DNA from 3 places in the Paenibacillus sp. J53TS2 genome. Region 2 is predicted to be linked to each of the others. Evidence: riboswitches for the same ligand, from Rfam matches in the RefSeq annotation. Region 2 holds a riboswitch; each other region holds the start of a gene.
The links. Region 2 has a riboswitch for cobalamin ahead of KJS42_RS04605 (ABC transporter substrate-binding protein). Riboswitches for the same ligand answer to the same signal wherever they lie in the genome.

Region 1 (7,722 bases), 850 kb from region 2:
TCCAATTCAACGATTTTGGCATCTTGTCGTTCCATTGAGCTTCACCTCTTTCATCAGATTGCAATCGGGTTATCGTTTCTTAATGGCTCATCGCCGGTGCTCCATTATCCTTGCCATCTCGAGTCACCCGCAGGATAGCGGTAGCCCCCAAATAAGCGTCGTTCAGTTGATGGGTTAAAATCGGATAATCGCCTTCTTCTGTGACGGTAAACTCGACAACTGCACCTCCACCCGCCGGAAGCAACACGGTTTGCATGCCGTACAGCTCGTTCTTTGGGTTACCATCCAGATAGACGTGATCAAAGGTGGTGCCGACCACATGGAAGGAAGATACATGGTTGGGGCCCACATTCACAACGTAAAGCCGAACCTTATCGCCAATCTTGGCGAGGAAGGGATGTTCTTTTAGCGTGTGGTCATCGCCGTTAAATACGACATATTCCGGATCGCCTTGTTGGAAAGCATCCATATCGTTCTCCGCGTACCATTCGCTTTGGACGATCGTATATTCCTGATCGATATCCGCATCCGTAGGGTAACCGTCCTTCGGTTCGACGATGATCATCCCATACATTCCGTTGGCTACGTGAAGCAGCACTGGACTTACTCCGCAATGGTACATGAACACGCCGGGTGTATCGGCAGGATAGGTAAACGTTCCTTGCTCGTCGGGCATCACCTCGACGAACTTCTGGCTGGGAGCGGCATGGACGGCGTGAAAATCCATCGAATGCGGCATATCAGGGTCTAAATTGTTGAGCGTAAATTCCAGTTGATCGCCTTGCTTTACGCGCAATACCGGGCCAGGTGCCGTGCCGTTAAACGTCCAGGCATTATAGGTGACGCCTTCCGAGATCTCAATGTCGGTTCGTTGAGCGGTCATCTCGATGTGTACGGTATTCCCCTCGCGATGGACGACCGGCTCGACTGGCGGATGATTGATATGCGGCGCTTCCTCATGAGGAGCTGCTTCACGGACTGGAGGCTCCTCTGAAGGGAACGCAAACCAGGCGGCTGCGATCATGACCAGACCGGACAAACCTAGTAAGGACCACTTCAGAATGTTCCGAGATTTCATGAGTCATTCCTCTTTCTGTCGTTTATGTGTAAGCCCATGGCATTCTTGTTTGATTAGTTTCATCGTACGATGGGTTTGGGAGTCGAATTGTGATATTAATCACTTGAAAGTTGTCGAAAATGTTGTCATAAATATTTAAATTCCGATGTGTTTGGTATTGTATTCGCCTGGGACATCAAGTAAGATGGGAGGTATATTCCAACCGAATATCGCGGAAATAGGTGTTCCGGCCTTGCTTGGCCGGAGCTTAAAAGGGAAGTCCGGTGCAATGCCGGCGCGGTCCCGCCACTGTAACGGAGGAGTCGGATGCATCGAATGCCACTGGTGATCAAGTCACCGGGAAGGCCGCATCCGGCGATGATGCCGAAGCCAGGAGACCTGCCTATTTCAACGGCACTGCTGTACCTACGGGAGATAGGGAGGTGTTAAAGATGCAAGCCATCGAACAAATGATCGAAGGTCCTCTTTAGCCTATGTTGCTATCGGGGACCTTTTTTGTGTTGCAAACTATGGGTGTCATCAAGCCAAACGATGAGGAGGAAATCAACATGGGGAACATGAACATAGTTAGCGGAAATCTGGGATATCCCAGAATCGGCGGACAACGGGAATGGAAGAAGCAAATTGAAGCCTATTGGGCAGGGAAAATTACAGAGTTAGAGCTGCATGATCGATTGACGGAAATTCGGATGGGTCATCTTCGTTTACAGCGGGATCGGGGGATTGACGTGATCCCGGTCGGTGATTTTACCTATTACGACCACGTATTAGACACTGCGACGATGTTCGGACTGATACCGGAGCGGTTTGATTGGAACAGCGACAAATTGCCGCTGGATCTGTATTTCGCCATTGCCCGGGGGAATGACCTGGTGGCGGCAAGCGAAATGACGAAGTGGTTTAATACCAACTATCATTATATCGTGACTGAGCTGGGGCGTCGGGATCCGAGGATAATCGTCAACCGCCCGCTTATGGCTTATTTGGAAGCCAAACAGGAGCTGGGCATAGAAGGTAGACCCGTGGTGCTGGGGTTGTTCACCTTGTTGAAATTGTCTAAAGGGGAGACCGCGGACCAAGTCGATGACTGGATCGAGAAATTATTGCCTTTATACGTACAGGTATTACGAGAGTTGGAAGCGGCAGGCGCCACATGGGTGCAAATGGACGAACCGGCTTTAGTCGTCTCTTTAACCGAAGAGGACGTTCGCCGGCTGGGCTTGATTTATCGGACGATCGCCCGGGAAGTCCCTGATCTGCGGATTATGCTGCAAACGTATTTCGATGCCGTCGAAAGGTACGATTCGCTTGCAGATCTGCCGGTGCATGGCTTGGGACTGGATTTCGTGCACGGCCGGGACGGGAACATGGAGGCACTGCGTCGCTACGGATTTCCTGCAGGCAAGACACTTGGTGCAGGGCTTGTCGATGGACGGAATATTTGGCGTACAGATTTGGACGAAACGCTTAGCCTGTTGAAACAGATTTCCATTTTAGCCGGAGAACCGGAACTGATTGTGCAGCCTTCCTGCAGCTTGCAGCACGTCCCGGTATCCGTGGCGGGCGAAGAGCGCTTATCCCCGGTGTTACGCGAGGCGCTGGCGTTTGCCGAGCAGAAACTGGAGGAGCTAACGAGCTTGTGCAAGGCGGTAAGCAGTGAGGGACCCGAACCGGTGCAGTTCGCGGAGAACCGCCGTGCGCTGGCCGCACTCGCCGCAGATCCGGCCCGGAGCCGTGTTGCGGTGCGGGCGGCGGCGGTGCAGGCTGCTGTAGCCCCGGCGGAGCGAACTAGCGAGTTTGCACAGCGGCGGCTTAAACAGCAGGCGAAGTGGCGGCTTCCGTTCCTGCCCACAACGACGATTGGCAGTTTCCCGCAGACCGCCGAGGTTCGGGCTGCCCGGCAGAAATGGCGGAAAGGCGAGTGGGACCAGAATAGATATGAGGAGTTCATCCGAACGGAAGTCCGCAAATGGGTCGAGATCCAGGAGGAACTTGGGCTTGATGTGTTGGTCCATGGCGAGTTTGAACGCACCGATATGGTGGAATTTTTCGGTGAGAAGCTACCGGGCTTTGCATTTACGCAGGGGGGCTGGGTTCAGTCTTACGGTACACGTTGCGTCAAGCCGCCTGTGATCTACGGGGATGTCGAGTTCGCCGAGCCGATGACCGTCAAGGAAACCGCCTATGCCCAAAGCCAGACGGCTAAGCCGGTTAAAGGGATGCTAACGGGACCGATCACGATCTTGAACTGGTCATTTGTTCGAAGCGATCTATCCCGGGAGCAGGTCGCCTATCAAATTGCTTTCGCCTTACGTAAGGAGGTCGAAGCGTTAGAGCAGGCCGGTATCGGGATGATCCAGGTGGACGAGCCCGCCTTGCGCGAAGGTCTCCCCCTCAAGAGGAAGGATTGGTCGAACTATCTGGACTGGGCGGTAAAAGCGTTCCGGGTGACTACCTCCTCTGTCTTGGATACAACGCAAATTCATACGCATATGTGCTACTGCGAATTTGAAGATATCCTGGAGGAGATCCGAGCGTTGGACGCCGATGTCATTTCGATCGAAACCTCACGCAGCCATGGCGAGTTGATTCACAGCTTTGAGAAGCAGACGTACCCGCTCGGGATTGGCCTTGGCGTTTACGACATCCATAGCCCGCGTGTACCAACCGAAGCCGAGATGGTCTCCTTGATCGAGCGTGCGCTTCAAGTGCTGGACCCGGGATTGTTTTGGATCAACCCAGATTGCGGATTAAAAACCAGAGGGCAAGAGGAGACCGTCGCCTCCCTGCGGCAAATGACAGCGGCTGCTGAACAGGTTCGCAAAAAATACAAGCAACTGTAATTGACAAATGATTAGTTACCCTTTATCATAACTATTGTTCGATTAGTTACAGTTTATTTTAAAGTAACTATGAAAAAGAAAGAAGATAACAATAGAGAACATGAATAGTGGAGGGGAACTGGATATGTCTAAAGTTTTATTCGTGAAAGCCAATAATCGCCCGGCGGATCAATCCGCCACTGTGAAGCTGTACGAAAGCTTCCTGCAAACCTACAAAGAAACGCATCCCTCGGATGTCGTTACTGAGTTAAACCTGTTCGAGGTTAACCTGCCGTATTATGACCTGGATATGTTGAACGGGCTGTTCAAAGTCGGCAAAGGAATGCCAACTACGCCAGAGGAGCAACAAGCCGCCGAAGTGGCCAATGCTTACTTGGAGCAGTTCTTGCAAGCCGATAAAGTCGTGTTTGCGTTCCCGCTGTGGAACTTCACCATTCCGGCGCAGCTGTTGACGTACCTGTTCTACCTGAACCAAGCCGGCAAAACGTTCAAATACACCGAACAAGGTCCGGTTGGCCTGGTTGGCGATAAGAAGGTCGCTTTGCTGCAAGCACGCGGCGGCGTTTATTCCGAAGGTCCAATGACCGCGCTGGAAATGTCCCTGAACTATGTGAAGAACACGCTGGCCTTCTGGGGGATTAACGATCCGGAAGCCGTAGTTGTAGAGGGACACAACCAATTCCCGGACCGTGCCGAGGAAATCATCCAGGACGGCGTAAAACGCGCAGCCGAGCTGGCAGCGAAGTTCTAATTCCACGATCTTGCCTAAAAAGAAGTCTGAGCCGTTTCATTGACGGTTCAGGCTTTTTTTGCGTTTCATTGCCCGCCTAGGCGGAATTAATCCATTTGCGCCGGCTTACCGAATACAATTATACTCACCTTATATAATTGAAGGAGTTGCGACGCATCATGTACAACGAATTGGAAATGGTTTTAAAGTTATGTTTGGCCCTATTGTTTGGTTTGTTTATCGGAATCGACCGGCAATTGAAACAGAAACCGCTGGGGATCAAAACGAGTATGGTCATCTGTATCGCCAGCTGCCTGGTGACGATCGTATCGATTGAAGCCTTCGCCAAATTCGCCGGCCCGGATCATCCGAACATGGACCCCATGCGGCTGGCCGCGCAAATCGTCAGCGGGATTGGTTTCCTGGGGGCTGGAGCGATTCTGCGCCGGAGCAATGAGGGGATTTCCGGCCTCACCTCTGCGGCGATGATTTGGGCTGCATCGGGAATCGGGATCGCTATCGGGACCGGATTTTATCTGGAAGCCGGGCTAACGGTCATTTTGCTGATCCTCTCGGTGAATTTCGTCCCTTACGTTATTAAATGGATTGGACCCTATAAACTGAACCAACGCGACGTATCCATCAAAATTGTCATGGAGGATCACGGAAACGTGACGGAGTTGATCCGCATTATCGAGCGTAAGGACAACAAGGGGCGGAAGGCCAAAGCGAACCAACACCGGATCCGACGTCTGAAAATCAAGGATCTGGAGGAAGGACGTCAACGGGTGGATATGGTGATTACCGCATCGGAGAAAGAGTATACGACGGAGCTTTATCATTTTCTGCGTACGATCGACCATGTCATCAGCGTTGAAGTGGAAAATCTATAGTCTCTTTGCACGTTTGGTTTAACTTCAGTTTACATTCCCATTGTAGTCTTTTCCTAGAGCCAGCGTTTTCGGCTCATCTTGCCTCAGATAGAGATAGAAGGGAAGAGAATCTCATGCCAAGGAATAACGCTAAATCGATGGATACGGATCGTACGGTGAACAAAGTAGGGGTGGGCTCGAAAGCTTTTTTTCGTCTTCTTCGGGAAACGAAGCCCCCTCTGCGTCTGTTTGCCGTGGCGATCGTGCTCAGCTTGCTGTCGACGCTGGTCAGCCTCGTGATCCCGATGTTCACGAAGAATCTCGTCGACGGCTTTTCGCTGTCTTCGATCAGCGGTTTGCAGATCGTCTGGATCGGCGTCGCTTTCATCGGGATGTCCGTCGCTTCAGGCTTATCGATCTTTCTGTTGAATTATACGGGACAGCGAATGGTCGCCGGTCTCCGGGATCGCTTATGGAAGAAAATGCTTCGCTTGCCGGTATCCTACTTCGACAATAACCGGACCGGGGAGTCGGTCAGCCGGATGACCAACGACACCGGGATCATCAAAGCGTTGATCTCCGAGCAGGTTGCCGGCTTTTTCAGCGGAATCATCTCCATCCTCGGCGCGGTGGCCGTCCTGTTCTATTTGAACTGGAAAATGACTCTAATCATGTTTGCGGTGATTCCTTTGGCCGTTTTGATCCTCGTGCCGTTAGGCCGAACGATGTATAAAATTTCGCTCGCCATGCAAGACGAGACGGCCTCTTTTACGGCGGTTTTGAGTCAGGTCCTATCGGAAATTCGGCTGGTTAAGTCTTCTAACGCGGAGCGGAAGGAGTACGAAAGCGGTAGCCAGGCGATCGGAAAGCTGCTCTCCTTTGGGGTGCGCGAAGGCAAAGTCATGGCTTGGATTAGCCCGTTCATGGCCTTCGTTATGATGATGCTGCTTGTGGTGGTGATCGGCTACGGCGGGATGCAGGTCGCAAGCGGCGGGTTGTCCGCCGGGGAATTGGTGGCATTTATTTTGTATCTTGTGCAGATCGTCATGCCGATGACGCAGCTCACGACATTCTTCACCCAACTGCAGAAAGCAAAAGGGGCGACCGAGCGGATTCTTCATACGCTGGATGCGGAGGAGGAGCCTTTCGGTGAAGGACAAGAGATCACGAAGGCTGACCGGCCATTGATCGTGGACGGGATCACCTTCGGGTATAAGCCGGACGAGCCGGTGCTCCAGGAGGTTTCTTTTACGATGGAGCCGGGGACGGTAACGGCGGTGGTCGGCCCCAGCGGCGGCGGGAAAACGACGTTATTCTCCCTGCTGGAGCGGTTTTATGTGCCGCAGCAGGGCACCATCCGACTGGGAGAAGAATCGATCGATTCATTTACACTTCGCTCCTGGCGCGGCATGATCGGGTACGTCTCACAAGAAAGCCCGATTATCGCCGGAACGATCCGTGAGAATCTTTGCTACGGCATCGAGCGTGAAATTAGCGAAGCGGAAGTACAACAGGCGGCGAAGATGGCTTATGCCGACGGCTTTATCGCCGAGCTGCCGAAGGGGTTCGATACCGATGTCGGTGAACGCGGGGTCAAGCTGTCAGGCGGGCAACGGCAGCGGATCGCGATCGCGCGGGCACTGCTGCGCGATCCGAAGATCCTCATGCTGGATGAAGCCACCTCCAGCCTGGACAGCCGCTCAGAATTCGTCGTGCAGAAGGCGCTCAAAAACCTGATGCAAGGCCGGACGACGATCGTGATCGCTCACCGGCTATCCACGGTCGTAGGGGCGGACCAGCTGATTTTTATCGAAAAAGGGAAAGTGACAGGAAGGGGAACACACGACCAACTGTTGCACCAACACGCCATGTATCGTGAGTTTGCCTCGCAGCAGCTGCAAATCGCCGCAAGCGCCGAAGGGACGGAGGAGTTCACGAACGAGGAAGAAGGGAAGGACCATGGTTAAAATTCTCGTCGTTGACGACGACCCGCATATTCGGGAGCTGGTTCGTCTATTCCTGGAGGAAGCGGGGATGGATCAGATCAAGGAGGCGGGGAACGGCCGCGAGGCGTTAGCTCTGGTGGAATCGGAAAGGATCGACCTGGTGATCCTGGACATCATGATGCCGGAGATGGACGGCTGGGAGTTATGTCGTGAGCTGCGCCGGGATTATGAGATGCCGCTGCTTATGCTGACA
Region 2 (7,722 bases):
TATTGCGTTAACCGCCGATCTAACGACACGCGCCGCGCTGCATTCACGCCGGAGGAGCTGGCGGAGTTGACGATGCATTTCTACCGCCGCAACTATATCGAGGGCTTGTTCCTCAGCTCCGGGATCATGCGCAGCCCGGATTATACGACAGAGCAACTGATCCGGACGTTGGAGCTGCTGCGGAACCACTACGGGTTCGGCGGCTATATTCACGTGAAGGCGATACCCGGTGCCGATCCGGCGCTGATAGCCCGGCTTGGGCTGCTTGCGGACCGGATGAGCGTAAACATCGAGCTGCCGTCGCAGCACAGCTTGCTTCAGCTTGCGCCGGATAAGAGCAAGGAGGCGATCCTGAAGCCGATGCGCGCCATCCGTCAGGGCATCCGCGAGAACGGTACCGATCTCGTGAAATACCGTCACGCTCCCCGGTTTGTGCCCGGCGGGCAAAGTACTCAGCTTATCATCGGGGCTACGCCGGACAGCGATCTCAGCATCCTCAACCTGACGGAGGCGCTGTATCGCAAATATGAGCTGAAGCGGGTGTATTATTCCGCCTACACACCGGTGGCGGAGCATACACTGCTGCCGTCGCTGGATACCAAGCCGCCTCTGCTGCGGGAACACCGCTTGTACCAGGCGGACTGGCTGCTGCGGTTCTACGGTTTTGAAGCCAAGGAGCTGCTCGAGGAACGCACGCCAAATTTTAATTTATTCATGGATCCGAAATGCCATTGGGCAGTCCAGCATATCGATCGTTTTCCGGTGGAAGTCAATACGGCTCCTTATGAAACGCTGCTGCGCGTCCCGGGGATCGGAATACGAAGCGCTAAACGGATCGTGGCTGCGCGGCGAACAGGGCGGCTTGATTTTCATGGCTTGAAGAAGCTAGGGGTCGTGTTGAAGCGGGCGCAATACTTCCTCACATGTTCTGGACGTCGGCTGGAAGGACTGAAGGTGAACGAAAGCACGATTCTAAGATCCTTGTTGTCTCGCAAGGAAATCGACATGTTCCTGCCGCAGCCGAAGGTGGAGCAGCTGTCGCTGTTCTCCGACGAGGAGTTGGCGGGGACGGCAGGAAGGGAGCTCGGAGCATGGCTGCTTGGATAAAGGAAGCGGCTTACGCTTATGATGGGAGCTTCGACGGTCTGCTAACCTGTGTGTTCGAAAGCTATGAACGTAAGGAAGAACTGGTTGATCTCCGCGCTGACGACGACCCGCAGGTGACGTTATTTGAGTCGAGGTGGGTGGAGACCTCACCTGAGAAAGCGTCCCGGGTCTACAGCGCCATCGGGCGGAGCATCTCGCCGGAGGCTCAGGAGCTCGTCCGCCGCGGGTTCTTGACTTGCGAGCCGCAGAAGGATTTGTTAATCTATCGCTTCCTGCGGCTCGGATTCTGGCATGGGCGTGCAGCTATGGATATGCTGACCGAGACTACGGTGCATCGGCTTCGCAAAGCGGTAAGACATTTGAATACGGAAAGTCACGCTTTGATGGGGTTTGTCCGCTTCTCGGTATACGGCGATGTGCTCGTTTCGGTGATTGAACCCAAGAACCGCGTGTTGCCGATCTTAGCCCCGCACTTTAGCAACCGTTATCGGCATGAGGCGTTTCTGATCTACGATCAAACTCATCGCCAGGCGCTGATCCATCGCCCGAAGGAGGCGACTCCGGAGCGGACGGAGATCGTGGATCTCGATGAGCTCGTCTTGCCGGAGGTGGGGGAGCAGGAACGGGTATACCGCCGGTTGTGGAAGCAATTTTACGACACCGTGGCGATCCGGGAACGGCTGAATCCTCGGGCACAAATGTCGCATATGCCCAAGCGATACTGGGCGCAGTTGACCGAAATGCGGGATGATTGAACATTCTGGTACAATGGGGAGATAAGGACAAGAGAGGATGTCGCTAGATTGAATCCAAGCTACAATTTGAAATCATCCCCCATCACATATATTTATCCTTTTGCCAGCCATGAGAGCGAGCGGGAGCTCTGTCTGATGGAGCAGCGCGCCCTGTTCGGGCAGGCTTCAGAGGGAGACGCTTATTTGGAAAGCCCGCTCCGGCTGCCGCCCAATCGCAGCCCGTTCGTGCAGCTGCGGTTAGATGTTTTGTTTGCTGCGCCTACACTGGATGAGCTTGGCGAGCTGGCATCGTTGCTGGATTTGGAGGGATGCACCTTCAAGGTCCGATATCTCAAAAACGGACGGCGGCAAACGTATGAAGGGGAGCGCGAGGCGGAGCGCCGGATCGGTGCCCAAGTTCGCGGCATCGCGGAGATGCGTGATCCAGAGGTAACCTTGGGTGTGCTGGCGCGGCAGGACGACTGGGTGCTGGGGATATGCCGAATCTCGGACCCGGTCTGGCTTGCGCACAAGGAGAAGCCGCATAACTACTCCACCGGGTTAACGACGGTGGTGGCTCGGGCGCTGGTCAATATCGCCGTGCCCAACCCGGAAGGTAAGCGAGCCATCGACCCGTGCTGCGGGATGGGCAATGTGCTGATCGAAGCGATGTCGATGGGGATTGACATCGTTGGCAGGGACATCAATCCTGTGGCGATTCGCGGAGCAAGAAGCAATCTACGTCACTTTGGCTATGACGATACAGGAATCGTGGAGATCGGAGATTTAAATGAGCTGGACGGGGCGTACGATGCCGCGATCGTCGACCTTCCTTACAATTTGTGTTCGGTACTAACCGCCACGGAGCGACGGCGGATGCTGGAAAGCGTAAAGCGAATCTCGACAAGAGCGGTGATCGTCTCCACCGAGCCGCTGGAGCAAGATATTGCTGAAGCGAGATTGATTGTTACGGACCACTGCGCCGTTAGCAAAGGCCATTTCGTTCGGCAGGTTTGGGGGGTTACAAGAGAAAAGTAACGTAATGCGTTATATTTTTTAGATTCCGTTTGATAGTATTGTTGCCTCCGATTTGCACTGTAAAGCCCCCCACTACCCATAGTGGGGGGCTCTATCATTGGGATCGTTCTGAATATATTCCTTCAAGAAACTCAATTGTGATGCGTTCCGCTTCGCTCCTCGGTGAAATTTCCGAAACTTGACGTAGCCGTTGATACATTTTGATTGTATTTTTTAGAGCGAGGTAGCAACTCTCAAAGCTGTGGATGGGAATGGTTCCTTTTAATTCTTCTACTTCCTCGAGCGCGTGTTTTTCTAGCTTTCGAACTCCTCTCGGGAGATGGCCGTTGTTAATGAGTACCAGCGGCCCCAACACTGCATTCCGCATAAATGTTATAGTATCGATTAATTCGAACAATTCGCCTCTTCCTAATTTTGTAGCGCAGTAATGCACCCATACCCAGAAACGGTCTTCAATCCATTGAGGATGAGGGATTGGGAAAGACGGACTTGTTTTACTAATGATAGATGTTATAGCAGCACCTCTCTCCCAAAGAATCAAAGGATTCTCAATTCGGGATCCGAGCTCATCCAGTTGGACAAATTTCAGGTCCACATGAAGAGGAGGTGGGCCATATAAACATATAAGCAATCTAGGTTCTCCGACGTGTTCGCCTGTAAATGCTGAAAGTAAGTTACCCAGTCTTTCGGCAATTGAGTGGCGTTGTTCCATGATCTCGCTTCGAAAAGCAGAATTGTACACAATGATTAAGTCCAGATCACTATACTCATCCATTTCCCCGTACATCATGGATCCACCTGCGAGAAGACCTATTATTCGTTGATCTTGACTCACATACTCAATGGCTTCCTGTATGAATTGATTGTGTAAAGGTAACTTCATGATAAGCACTCCTTAGATTGTGACCCATCAAAAGGGTATTATTATAAAATATCATATATATTGAGTATGCCGCAAATCATTGATCAATTTACCAGAAATAAATCGGGTACGCCAGACACAACGTTCTTAAAATGAACGTTCTATTTATAGAAATCCGTCGATTATTTGCACCCTGTCTCGAAACTCCTAACTTTTTCCTTTTTATGACTCCAGTCCTATTTTATAATGTTAGCAAAGTTTACACATAGGGGTGGGGACATGAATCAACTTCGTTGGTTAGGAAGAAACGCCGTTTGGCTTGGCGTGGGATTGGCAGTTCTTCTCGCAGTTTGTGCGGTAGTAGCGAAGACGCCATGGTATATCACGGCTCTTGCGCTATTGACGCTCCTCTGCTTGGGTTATTCCCTGCTGCCGTCGGGAACCGGCCGGGGGACTGCGCCGTGGGGGGGACTGCTGGGAGGCAAGTCCGTTGCGGCGAGTGCGGATGAACCCGTGCGGAAGGAGACCGATTGGACAACGGTCTTCAATGAGTCGCTGGTGGCGGCGGATCGGTTGCAGGCGGCGGTCGGCGAAGTAGGCGGGAGCCTTGAGCAACTGCACAGGTTGGCCGACACGGCGGCGGAGGAGGATTTGAAGCTAAAGCACAGCAGCGAGCGCTCACTGGAACAGGTGCAGGAGAGCCTCGCTGCGATGGAGGAGGTTGCCGCATCGGCTTCCCAAATCCATGACGCCGCAGAGCATCTCCTAAGCCGCAGCGAGCACACCCGGGCCGAAGCGGTGCGCATGGCTGGGGCGCTTGAAGCGGCGGATGGCACGATCCGTTCGTTGGCCGATTCCCAGGAATCGATTGCCGGGCCGATGGAGGAATTGGAGGGGAATACGCGGAAGTTGGGCGCGCTGTACCGGAGTTTGGAAGAGATCGCCGGGGAGGTGGCTTTGCTGGCGCTGAACGCATCCATTGAAGCGGCCCGTTTGGGGGCTCAAGGCAAAGGTTTCGACGTGGTAGCCGTACGTATGCGTCAGCTGGCGGACCAAAGCACCGAAGCGATCAGCCGCTCTGCTCCGTTGTTCCGGCAGATTGCCGCGGATGTGGACCGCGTGAAGTCCACGCTGAAAGGCGGCCGGGACTCGGCGCTGGAGGGCATTTCCCTGATGAAGCGAATGGGCGAGGATATTCGTTTCATCGCGGAGGAAGTGGCCGGAGTGAATGGACTGGTTGCCGAGACAGGGCAGCGAAGCCGGGAGCAAGCCGAGCTGACGCGTAACATGGAAGCCATGCTGGGTGAGGTGCATGAAGCACTGAATCGAAGCATCATCCATGTGGAGGGGGCGCTGTCTCGAATGGAGTCCGAACGGGAGCATATTTCCAAGCTGCAGACCGTAGTCGTGGGGCTCGACCGGGCGCAAGGCGAACTGATGGTTTCGCTTAACTCCGTGCATTCGGGGACGGATTTGGCCGCCGGAGGCGAGGAAGCGGTGGCGTTGGGACAGGCCTATGCCCGGAAGCTGCTTAAGGCAGCCGATCAGCCGCGGTTCCTGGCGATGGAACCGGCTGGACACCGAGCCGCTCTGGAGGAGCTATTGGCCGCGGAACCGGGACTTGAAGCAGCTTGGTCAAACCGTGAGGACGGATCCTTTGTCGTGTCCATCCCGGAGGCTGGTTTGCTGAACGCCAAAGGTCGGGAATGGTTCCGCCGTGCTTTTGCCGGGGAAACGGTCGTCTCCGAGGCGTATATCTCAGCGATTACGAAACGGCGGTGCATGACGCTTGCCGTGCCCATCCGTCGGGGCGGCGAAGCGATTGGCGTCCTGGGAGCGGATTTGTCTCTGGAGTGAAGTCGAAGACATGACGAAGCGGATTAGATATTGTCAGTTTCCCGCTTTTCCCCTATAATCCAATAGAGAAGAAAGCCTTAAGACAAGCGTACAAATTGTGCCCGTAGGTCCTGAAGCAGCGGTGAAGAACGCCGTGCCGCTTCGGGTTAAAAGGGAAGCCGGTGCAAATCCGGCACGGTCCCGCCACTGTAAACAGGGACGAGCTCACGATGCCACTGTCGCCCGCTAGGGAGATGGGAAGGCGAGCTTTCGTCGATACCTGGAAGTCAGGAGACCTGCCACGGGAAATCAAGACGGTCCTTCGAGGAAAGGATAACGTTCTGCCAAGAGTATCATGGCTTGGCGCCAGACTGTGGAGCTCTCCACTTCGTCGGCGCGCGGCATGACTTTGTAGACGTAACCCCATCCGCTAGGATAGGGGTTTTTCTTTGTTGCCGGGATGGTGTTCGGCTGGACTTGAAATCCGGCTGCACAACGTACCGCTGAAGCACGAGGCGATTCTTTACCAACTGGAATGAACAAAAAGGGGAGATTTGGAGATGAAGAACTGGAAACGAATCGCAAGCTTGGGCTTGTTGGCCTTGCTGCTGGTGCTGGCTGCCTGCGGTAACAACGCAGTGAATCAAGGAACGGGGAACGTTGCGGAGGCGACGCAGCAGACGCAAAACGCGGGAACAAATGCTGAAGCGAATCAACCAGCCGCACAGGAGACGACTTATCCCTATACCGTAACGGATTCCACCGGCAAGGAGTTCACGTTTGACGCAGCGCCGGAACGAATCGTTTCGCTGGCGCCGTCAGAGACGGAAGTGCTGTTTGCTCTTGGGCTTAATGAACAAGTCGCCGGCGTATCCGATTTGGACGACTATCCGGAAGCGGTGAAGGACAAACCGCGGATGGGCGGATTCCAGGTGAACGTTGAAGCGATCGTGGCGGCGCAGCCGGATCTCATTTTGGCAGCTAGTCTCATTGATGAGGCGACGGTCAAAAGCCTGACGGATATGGGACTTCAAGTGTTCCAATCCAATCCGAAAACGATCGATGCGGTTATGGAGCATATCCAAACGATTGGCAAAATCACGAATCACCAGGCCGAAGCGGACGAAGTGGTCGGGAAGATGAAGCAGGAGGTCCAAACCGTTACTGATGCGGTGGGTTCGCTGAGCGAGGATCAGAAGAAAAAGGTGTACATCGAGTTTTCCCCAGGCTGGACAGTCGGTAAAGGTGAATTTATGGATGAAATGATCACGTTATCGGGCGGCATCAACGTTGCTTCCGAGGTTGAGGGATGGTCCGAGATTAATGAAGAGCAGATTATTCAAGCGAACCCGGATGTCATTTTGTATGCAAAAAGCGTAATTGACGAGAACAACAAGACGTTGGCTGACATCATCAAAGGCCGTTCCGGCTGGGACCAAATATCGGCTGTGAAGGAGAATCGGATCATTGCTATGGACGATAATCTGCTTAGTCGTACAGGTCCTCGCGTGACACAAGGGCTAATCGAAGTCGCCAAAGCGATTCATCCGGATTTGATCCAGCCATGACGCGCGGCAGATTAGCCGGATATGGGGCGGCGGGACTCGTTCTGCTAGCGGTGACGTTGCTGTTCTGCATCGGCATTGGCTCTGTCTATGTTCCGGCAGGGGATATTGCGGCCATCCTGCTGCATCGGCTCCCGGGTCTTGGCCGCTTGATTACGCCGGACTGGGGCGCTGCGGCAGAGCAAATCGTCGTGCAGGTTCGCTTGCCTCGCGTGCTGCTCGGGATGTTGGTTGGCGCTTCGCTCGCCGTGGCGGGCGCAGGCTTTCAAGGCGTGCTGCGCAACCCGCTGGCGGATCCCTTTACGTTAGGGGTATCATCAGGTTCGGCGATCGGTGCGGCTGTGCTGATTTTTTTCGGATGGCAGTTTTCGTTGCTTGGCATCTTTACGTTGCCTATGATCGCCTTCGTGACCGGGGCAGTTACGTTATGGATCGTGATCTGGCTGGCCCGGGAGAACGGGAAGCTGCCCATCGAAAGCCTGGTCTTGTCCGGCGTCGTGATGCAGTCTTTTCTAGGGGCGGTCGTGTCCTTTTTAACGGCGATGTCGAAAAAAACGATCAATGAGATTTATTATTGGAC
Region 3 (7,722 bases), on a different contig from region 2:
CTGCACCGTAACGTTCGTTATGTTGTTTACGGCTTTGACGGCTTGGGTCAATGTGGAAATCCTGAGGCGTTGCCTGCCGAAATCGATTCGGACCCCTTACATCGTTACCGGTCTGTCCCTGCTTACGTTTATCATGGGAATCAACATCCCGGATTGGCGGGACGTCGATTTCCTATTTGGATTTAACGCTTGGATGCGATTATATGTATACCTAACGATCCCTTCTTCGATATTTATCCTAGGATGGATATCCCGTCGGAAGGCGGCGGTTGCCACATGACAACTCGTCCTCTTCTTCTACAAATCGTGCTGGCCGCCTGCTGCATCCTAACCCTTAGCGGCTGCTGGGATAACCGGGATATCAACCACCGTTCCTTACCGGTTGTCATGGGTATTTCTAAGAAAGATGCCAAGTACAAAGTGTACCTGGATATCCCGCAATCCGGCCAGGACGGGACCCATTCCATGCTCGTTACGCGAGAGGGGCAGACGATTACGGAAGTGGTCGACGAAATCAGCTCGAATATGGAAACACGCGTCGATCTGCTGCATTTGAAGGTCATCATTTTCGAACGTAATTATGCCGAGGAAGGGTTGACGGACAGCATCTCCAGCTTCATGCGTTCCCGCGAGATCTCGGCCAAAGCGATGGTTGCCATTTGCGATGAGGATCTAGATACGTTTTTTACCAAGCTCCAGAAAAATTCATCAACGGATGAAACCGTGCTTTACAATTTTTTCGAAAAAAATGCGGGCTGGAGCCCCTCTGTCGCGGTAACGCGAATCTGGGAAATTTTCCGCAGCATCCATTCGTATACCCGGGACATCGCCATCCCGCTTATTAAATCGGGAACAAGCACGGTGATCGAAAACGTCGGGGCCGCTATTGTCCGGAATGGCAAAATGGTCGGACAGATTACGGAAGGTGAAACCCTGCTGTTGAATGCCTTTGACGAGGAAAGCGCGCATGGCAAGATTGAAGTCATGAACCACGCCAGCGTGCTGATCGTCAACAACTCCATGAGACACCATGTCGCCCTGAAAGACGGGGCCCCGTATATGCGCAGCCAAATCAACTTAAAGGTGTCCGTTCTGGAAACCCGGGGAGCACCTACCGTGGATAATATCAAAGATGAACTGGAGATCTTGTTGACCCAGCGCTTCAACGAGATGTTCAAAAATATTCAAAGGCACGAATCTGACATCCTGGGCGTTGGGCAATATTTCCGAACCTTAATCCCGCGAGATAAGCTAGCCCACTGGCGGACGGAATACCTTCCCCGTCTAAAGATGGATTTGGAAGTGAAAACAACGATCCAAAATGAAGGCAATCTGAGAACCGTCAGGGATGAGTCCTTCAAATAAGGCTGCGTTCTACATCACAAACGCAAAAAAACCCCTCCGGCAGGCCGTGAGGGGTTGATCCATGATGAAGGCAGCTTATCCGCCGATCGCCATAGCCGAGAAGACAATCGGCCCTACTACTCTGGCTGTGCTATTGTTATCCTGATTTTCTACGATCAACTGATAGTTTTGGACGCCGAGCGGGGCATGTTCTACAAAATGCACGCTAATGAGACCCCAGTCGTTGAAGGCATCCTCCAGCTCTACCAACCCATAGAAAATTTCGGTGCCTGCTCTCCAAATGCGCACCAGGACATTCGGCGTATCTGACAGCGCTTCAACACCGATGGTCGCCTTCAGTTCGACACGGTTGGTTGTGGATGCCGGATTGGCCGGATCAATAAATACAGAAACCGCCGCAATTTGCACGCCACCGACTACCGGAATCGGAATGTTCACCCCGTTCGTTACCGGGGTCACGACAGTAGAGTTGTAATCCAAAATCGTCTTTGCCATATCTTCTTCTCTCCTTTACTAGGTTATGCTCTATTCTATGTAAGGGAGATTTCAGATTCCTAGATGATTGCATCAGTAGATTTGACTCATTTTTGCAAACAAGCACGAGGGCGGAGGATAGGCATATGATGGGTAATAAACCTTGGAGGTCAAAATTCAAATGAATGATTATCCCAGACCGTACCCTTACTCTGCGTATTCCGTACCTTCCCTGCCCCCCCACGCTTATCCTTACGGAGTGAATGCAGCTCCACCGTTTCTTCCCCTAGGCTCGTACCCAGGGATTACTCCCTATCCTTCGCGCTTTGCGTCCTGGGGCGAGCTGCCGCTTCAAGATTACGGGCAACAGCCGTTGGTTCTTAACATCAACCGGGCTGCCAAGCAAAACGAGACGTTCCGCACGGCATTATGGACAGGGAAACATTTTCAGGTTACCTTGATGAGCATTCCCGTTGGAGAAGATATCGGACTCGAGGTCCATCCTCACACCGACCAATTTGTACGGATCGAGGAAGGCCAAGGGGTTACACAAATGGGGGATACACCGGAAAAGCTGGATTTCGTACAAAATGTTCACGATGACGACGCCGTCTTCGTCCCCGCCGGGAAATGGCACAATATCACCAATACCGGCACCGTTCCCCTCAAGGTCTATGTGATTTACGCGCCGCCTCAGCATCCGTTCGGCACCGTGCATCAGACGAAGAAGGATGCAATGGAGGAAGAACGAGTTTAACGAGAAATCGGGAGGTTATTTAACCTCCCGATTTTTTATTGGCTCCTAGGCCCATTTATTAATAATTTATATCCATGCTCGCACACATTTCATAGGGAGAACAACCTACAATCGATTTCTCCTTATTGATCACAATCCCTAGAAACGTTTCCCTATTTCTGCTATAGAAAGTAATATGTAACTCTTTAGTCGGCAAACTTCTTAATAACGTGTCGATTTCACTTTTTAGTAACTCCCCCTGCTGGGTCTTTACCAATATTATCGTTACTCTTACACCGTATTTATAGGTTTGCTTTTTGCTCTCCTTGATATCGATTTCAAACGGAAGCTGCTTCTGTTCTAAGATTGTTGTGATTTCCTCGACAGTGTTGTTTATTTGACTTGGGAAAGGCAATGAGACGAGCTTGTTTAGACTGGTCATCAGAAATGGAGATATAAACAGGAAGAGAACGAACAAGGTTATATTGAGAAGAACCATATCCGTATTCACTTTCTCATGCCGCCAGCGCAGGAAGTAATAATAGGCTATGCCAATAACAATTAGGGTGATAACCCTAGGAATAACAGAGCCATCTTGATGCCGTGAAAAAATGATACCCCCGATCATTAAGCTGCACGATCCTCCAAATAGACAGCTCACTAGGATGACCCAGAAATTTGTTTTCACCGATCTCTCCCTCTCCTCCAACTTCTAAAAATACTTTCTGTCACAAATACGATCCTTCAGATGTCTTCTAGGATGTACTAAACAAAATAAAACTGGAGGAACCCACAATGAGCACATGGCTAAGATGATATGGATAATATCATAATTGCTAAGGAAACCTTCAAATACACTGAGCTTATAAAGAAGCCGAAGCAACTGCCTACAATGCGCTTAAATGACGAAAGGGGGAAGTTCTAGATGACGAATTTCATCGCGGACATCAAAATTCCAGATAGCAAGCTAGCCGTAGAAGCTGCCGAATTATTGCGCGATCACGGCGACGACCTTTTGTGGAACCACTCGAACCGCGTCTTTCTGTTTGCGGCGATGAAGGGAAATTCGAGTCAAGTCAAATACGATGCCGAGTTGCTTTATATCAGCTCGCTCTTCCACGATCTCGGCTTGACACCCGCCTTCCGAAGCCCGGACAAACGCTTTGAGGTCGATGGGGCGAATGCGGCCCGCGACTTTCTGAGAAGCCGCGGCATTCCGGAAGAATCCTTTCGATTGGTATGGAATGCGGTTGCCCTGCACACCACCGTCGGAATTGTCGAATATATGGAAACCGAGGCGGCTCTGATGAATTTCGGCGTCGGTTATGACGTTGTCGGGAAGAACTTTGATTTCATTCCGGCAGAAGTGCGGAAGCAAGTCGTCGAAGCTTTTCCTCGCGACCAGTTCAAACACAACATCTTGCATGCATTCTGGGAAGGCTTCAAGCACAAACCGGAAACGACATACGGTACGATGAACGCCGACGTGTGCGAGATGTTTCTTCCGGGCTATCAACGCCCGAACTTTTGCCATCATGTCCTTCATTCCAAGTGGGAGGAATAAGGGGATTGAGTAACTTTCCGGCAGAAGTTTAACTTTAATCGCAAAAACGCGCCCCCCGAGACCTCGGAGGGCGCGTTTCCACTTGCATTAAGGATGCTGGTGAAGGGATTCGAACCCCCGACCTACGCATTACGAATGCGTTGCTCTACCAGCTGAGCTACACCAGCAAGTTCGTTTTTAGCGAACAAAAATTATTATAACTCGTTTTCAAAATAATGCAAGCGCCAATGCTTGGTAATTACAATTTCTCGCGAACGGAGCGCAGCTTCTGCTCCGAGGAGCTGGCTTTGTCGCGGCGGTCGTCGATCTTGATCGACGTCGACACGCGGCCGGCACCCGACTGGAACGGCGCTTCATGGATGGCACGAATGGCGGCGAACACGTCGTCCAACGGCCCTTCAATAATCGTGCTCATTGAGGTTAGGGTAAACGTAATTCCCGTCTGCTTCTCCAGCACCCGATGCAACTCAGCGACATAAGCGCTCAGGCTGGTGCTACCCGTTCCGATCGGAATGACAGTTACTTCAGCGATGGCCATAATCGATCCCTTCTTTCTGGTAGTGGTTTTGTTTTCAATCACGAGCTTGTTATTCAACCTACCTCCATTCTACCCATCCTTGCACTTGAAGATCAACCGATCTCTAACGGACTGTAGTGACCTTATTTGTCCCGGGAATCCGAACTTCGCTTTCTAATGGACCTTGGAGCCGCTATTTGCCTAGAATCTGCCCCATTTATACGTCTTCGCACCAAATAAGGGCCTTGGGGTCCGTTAGATTTCTTATTCGTCAGAAATTGCAGAAATAACGACTTCTCAGTCCGTTAGCCAACACCGTTCGAAAAACAGTTGCCGCCCCCAACCATCCTCCTAGTTCCTCAGTCCCATTCATAAATGTTCACAATTCTCCCTCGTCCCCCACTCTCCGCATCGTTATAAGGACTGGAGATTTTCACGACGTTTTCAGGTCATTTACATGGTAAAAATTCGGTTTACAAACACAACATCTTGGGCTATCCTTAGATCAACGCAACAAAATATAGTGTGAACGGGTGATCCGGCGGACAAGCCTCCGGACCTTAAAAGGGAAGTGCGGTGCAAAGCCGCTGCGGTCCCGCCACTGTAATCGGTAGCTAGGCGCTAGAGACGAAACGTTCATCGAATCGTCTTGAAGGCCCAGCCGTTCGTCTGACCTTTATGCCACTGCGGCTTGATTCTAAGGCTGCGGGAAGGCGTCAGCAATGACCCGAAAGCCAGGAGACCTGCCCGTTTGGAAGACACCGACGGAAAACCTGCGAGGAACAGGGATGGTGTCCGCTTGCCGCTGAACCTTAGGGCTTCTATTTCTATGCCCAACGTGATCGTTATGATGCAGCGCATTCGGGCATGTCCACCCTCGTCGGGTTGGACATGCCCTTTTATATGAAGTAAAAACTCAGTTTATCGGGAGGAGAACTTTGTTATGGCATTGCTAAACCAGACGTATACCGGCCGAGACACCTTGCTGGATGAAGTCATTCAATTAGGCGAGGAAATCGTGCACAGTCGAAATCTCGAGGTGCTGCGTGAGAACGCCAATTTGAACGGGGAGAGCTTCTCCGGCAAGATGAGTAAATTCGGAAGCGAGTATGCTAAATGGTACGCAAACCATTTCGTGATGCCGGCCCGCTTGGTCCAAGCCATCCAGGACAATATTGTCTACGTCCACGATCTGGACCAATACGCCATCGGCACAACCAACTGCATCTTTATCCCTTTCGATAAGCTGCTGCGCGAAGGCTTCAATACCGGGAACGGCAGCGTACGCCCGCCATCCTCCATCATGACGGCGATGGCGCTGGTGGCGATCATTTTTCAATCCCAGCAAAACTCCCAATACGGCGGCGTATCCGCGAACAAACTGGACTTCGATCTCGCCCCGTACGTGGCCAAATCATTCGCCAAGTACTTCCGCAAAGGGTTGGATTACTTTGAGGAAGGCGATGCCAGCGCCGAGTTGGGCGACATTGCCATGAGCCGCAGCGACCTCCGAGACGGGTATCCGAAAGCCTTCAAATATGCGTTAAAGGAAACCGAAAGCGAAACGCTGCAGGCGGCCGAGAGCCTGGTCCATAACCTAAACACCATGTCGAGCCGGGCCGGCGGACAAATCCCGTTCACCAGCATTAACTACGGAACCTGCACCTCGCCGGAAGGACAGCTGGTAATCAGCTCCCTGCTCACCGCGACCATGCGTGGGCTAGGCAGCGGGGAGACGCCGATTTTTCCGATTCAGATTTTCAAATGCAAGCAAGGGATCAATCAAAATCCAGGGGAACCGAACTACTCCCTGTTCCTGAAAGCGGCGGAATGCTCAGCCAAACGGCTGTATCCGAATTTCGCCAACCTGGATGCCCCGCTGAACCTGATGTATTACGATCCGACGAATCCGGATACGGAATTCGCTACGATGGGCTGCCGCACCCGGGTGCTGGCCGACCGTTTCGGACGGAACCATCTGTCCGGCAAAGGAAATCTATCCTTTAATACGCTAAACCTCGTCAAAATAGGCCTGGAGCACGGGACCGTATTGGGCCATCGCAAGGAGGCCGATGAGCGCGGCTTCTACCGGGAGCTGACGCATTATATGGATATCGCGCTGGAGGGACTGCTGCACCGTTTCAACATCCAAGCCTCTCAGAAGGCGAAGGCTTCGGATTTCATGATGCGCGAAGGGGTCTGGGAGGGCGGCGAGGCGCTGGCACCGGACGACGCGGTTGGCGATCTGCTCAAACACGGTAGCTTGTCCATTGGATTCATCGGCTTGGCCGAATGCATGAAGGCCATGTACGGCAAACACCACGGCGAAGACGAAGCGGTGTATCAGAAAGCGTATGATTTGATCGCCTACATGCGCGACTATTGCGACCGCCAAAGCGAAATCCATAATCTGAACATCACGTTGTTCGCCACCCCGGCGGAGGGCCTGTCCGGCAAATTCACTAAACGGGACCGTGCGGTATACGGCCCGATACCCGGAGTCGTGGATCGCGAATACTACACGAATTCATTTCATATCCCGGTCTACTACAACCTCAGTGCCGCGCGAAAAATCGAACTGGAAGCCAAGTTCCACGGGCTTTGCAACGCGGGTGCGATCTCTTATATCGAGCTAAACGGCAATGCCCGCAGCAACCCGGCAGCGTTCCTGAAAATCGTGCAATTCGCCCTGCAGCAGCAGGTCAGCTATTTCAGCATCAACCATCCGATCGACCGGTGCTCGGCTTGCGGCTTCGAAGGGATTATCGGGGCAACCTGCCCTTCCTGCGGCAGCCATGAGAACGATGTGCATATCCGCCGCTTGCGCCGGGTGACGGGCTACCTGACCGGCGATTTCCAGACGCGGTTTAATGCCGCCAAACAAGCGGAAGTGCGCGACCGGGTCAAACACGACGTATGAATCTTTGCGGCTACTATCCCGAATCTATTAATGAAGGCGAAGGCTTGAGGGCGGCGATTTTTATCAGCGGTTGCCGTCATTATTGCAAGGGCTGCTTCAGCCCGAAGACCTGGAACTTCGATTACGGCGAACCGTTTACTTTGGAA

Region 1: linked by a shared signal. The riboswitch ahead of metE (5-methyltetrahydropteroyltriglutamate--homocysteine S-methyltransferase) and the one ahead of KJS42_RS04605 (ABC transporter substrate-binding protein) in region 2 are both predicted to bind cobalamin.
Region 3: linked by a shared signal. The riboswitch ahead of KJS42_RS17670 (anaerobic ribonucleoside triphosphate reductase) and the one ahead of KJS42_RS04605 (ABC transporter substrate-binding protein) in region 2 are both predicted to bind cobalamin.

What each region holds. Positions count from the first base shown of each region.
Region 1 covers NZ_BOSK01000001.1:115,581-123,302, reverse strand. The annotation lists gene KJS42_RS00595 (DUF2249 domain-containing protein) at 1-35, opposite strand, end outside; gene KJS42_RS00590 (multicopper oxidase domain-containing protein) at 80-1,078, opposite strand; cobalamin riboswitch at 1,281-1,478, shown strand; gene metE (5-methyltetrahydropteroyltriglutamate--homocysteine S-methyltransferase) at 1,627-3,921, shown strand; gene KJS42_RS00580 (FMN-dependent NADH-azoreductase) at 4,046-4,672, shown strand; gene KJS42_RS00575 (MgtC/SapB family protein) at 4,831-5,544, shown strand; gene KJS42_RS00570 (ABC transporter ATP-binding protein) at 5,682-7,490, shown strand; gene KJS42_RS00565 (response regulator transcription factor) at 7,483-7,722, shown strand, end outside.
Region 2 covers NZ_BOSK01000001.1:964,161-971,882, reverse strand. The annotation lists gene KJS42_RS04630 (putative DNA modification/repair radical SAM protein) at 1-1,107, shown strand, start outside; gene KJS42_RS04625 (TIGR03915 family putative DNA repair protein) at 1,092-1,862, shown strand; gene KJS42_RS04620 (TRM11 family SAM-dependent methyltransferase) at 1,998-2,879, shown strand; gene KJS42_RS04615 (nucleotidyltransferase domain-containing protein) at 2,974-3,762, opposite strand; gene KJS42_RS04610 (methyl-accepting chemotaxis protein) at 4,021-5,598, shown strand; cobalamin riboswitch at 5,686-5,895, shown strand; gene KJS42_RS04605 (ABC transporter substrate-binding protein) at 6,138-7,145, shown strand; gene KJS42_RS04600 (FecCD family ABC transporter permease) at 7,142-7,722, shown strand, end outside.
Region 3 covers NZ_BOSK01000008.1:163,255-170,976, forward strand. The annotation lists gene KJS42_RS17630 (GerAB/ArcD/ProY family transporter) at 1-280, shown strand, start outside; gene KJS42_RS17635 (Ger(x)C family spore germination protein) at 277-1,365, shown strand; gene KJS42_RS17640 (hypothetical protein) at 1,441-1,860, opposite strand; gene KJS42_RS17645 (cupin domain-containing protein) at 2,021-2,596, shown strand; gene KJS42_RS17650 (hypothetical protein) at 2,655-3,263, opposite strand; gene KJS42_RS17655 (HD domain-containing protein) at 3,501-4,139, shown strand; tRNA gene KJS42_RS17660 (tRNA-Thr) at 4,234-4,306, opposite strand; gene KJS42_RS17665 (MTH1187 family thiamine-binding protein) at 4,378-4,677, opposite strand; cobalamin riboswitch at 5,171-5,421, shown strand; gene KJS42_RS17670 (anaerobic ribonucleoside triphosphate reductase) at 5,600-7,576, shown strand; gene nrdG (anaerobic ribonucleoside-triphosphate reductase activating protein) at 7,573-7,722, shown strand, end outside.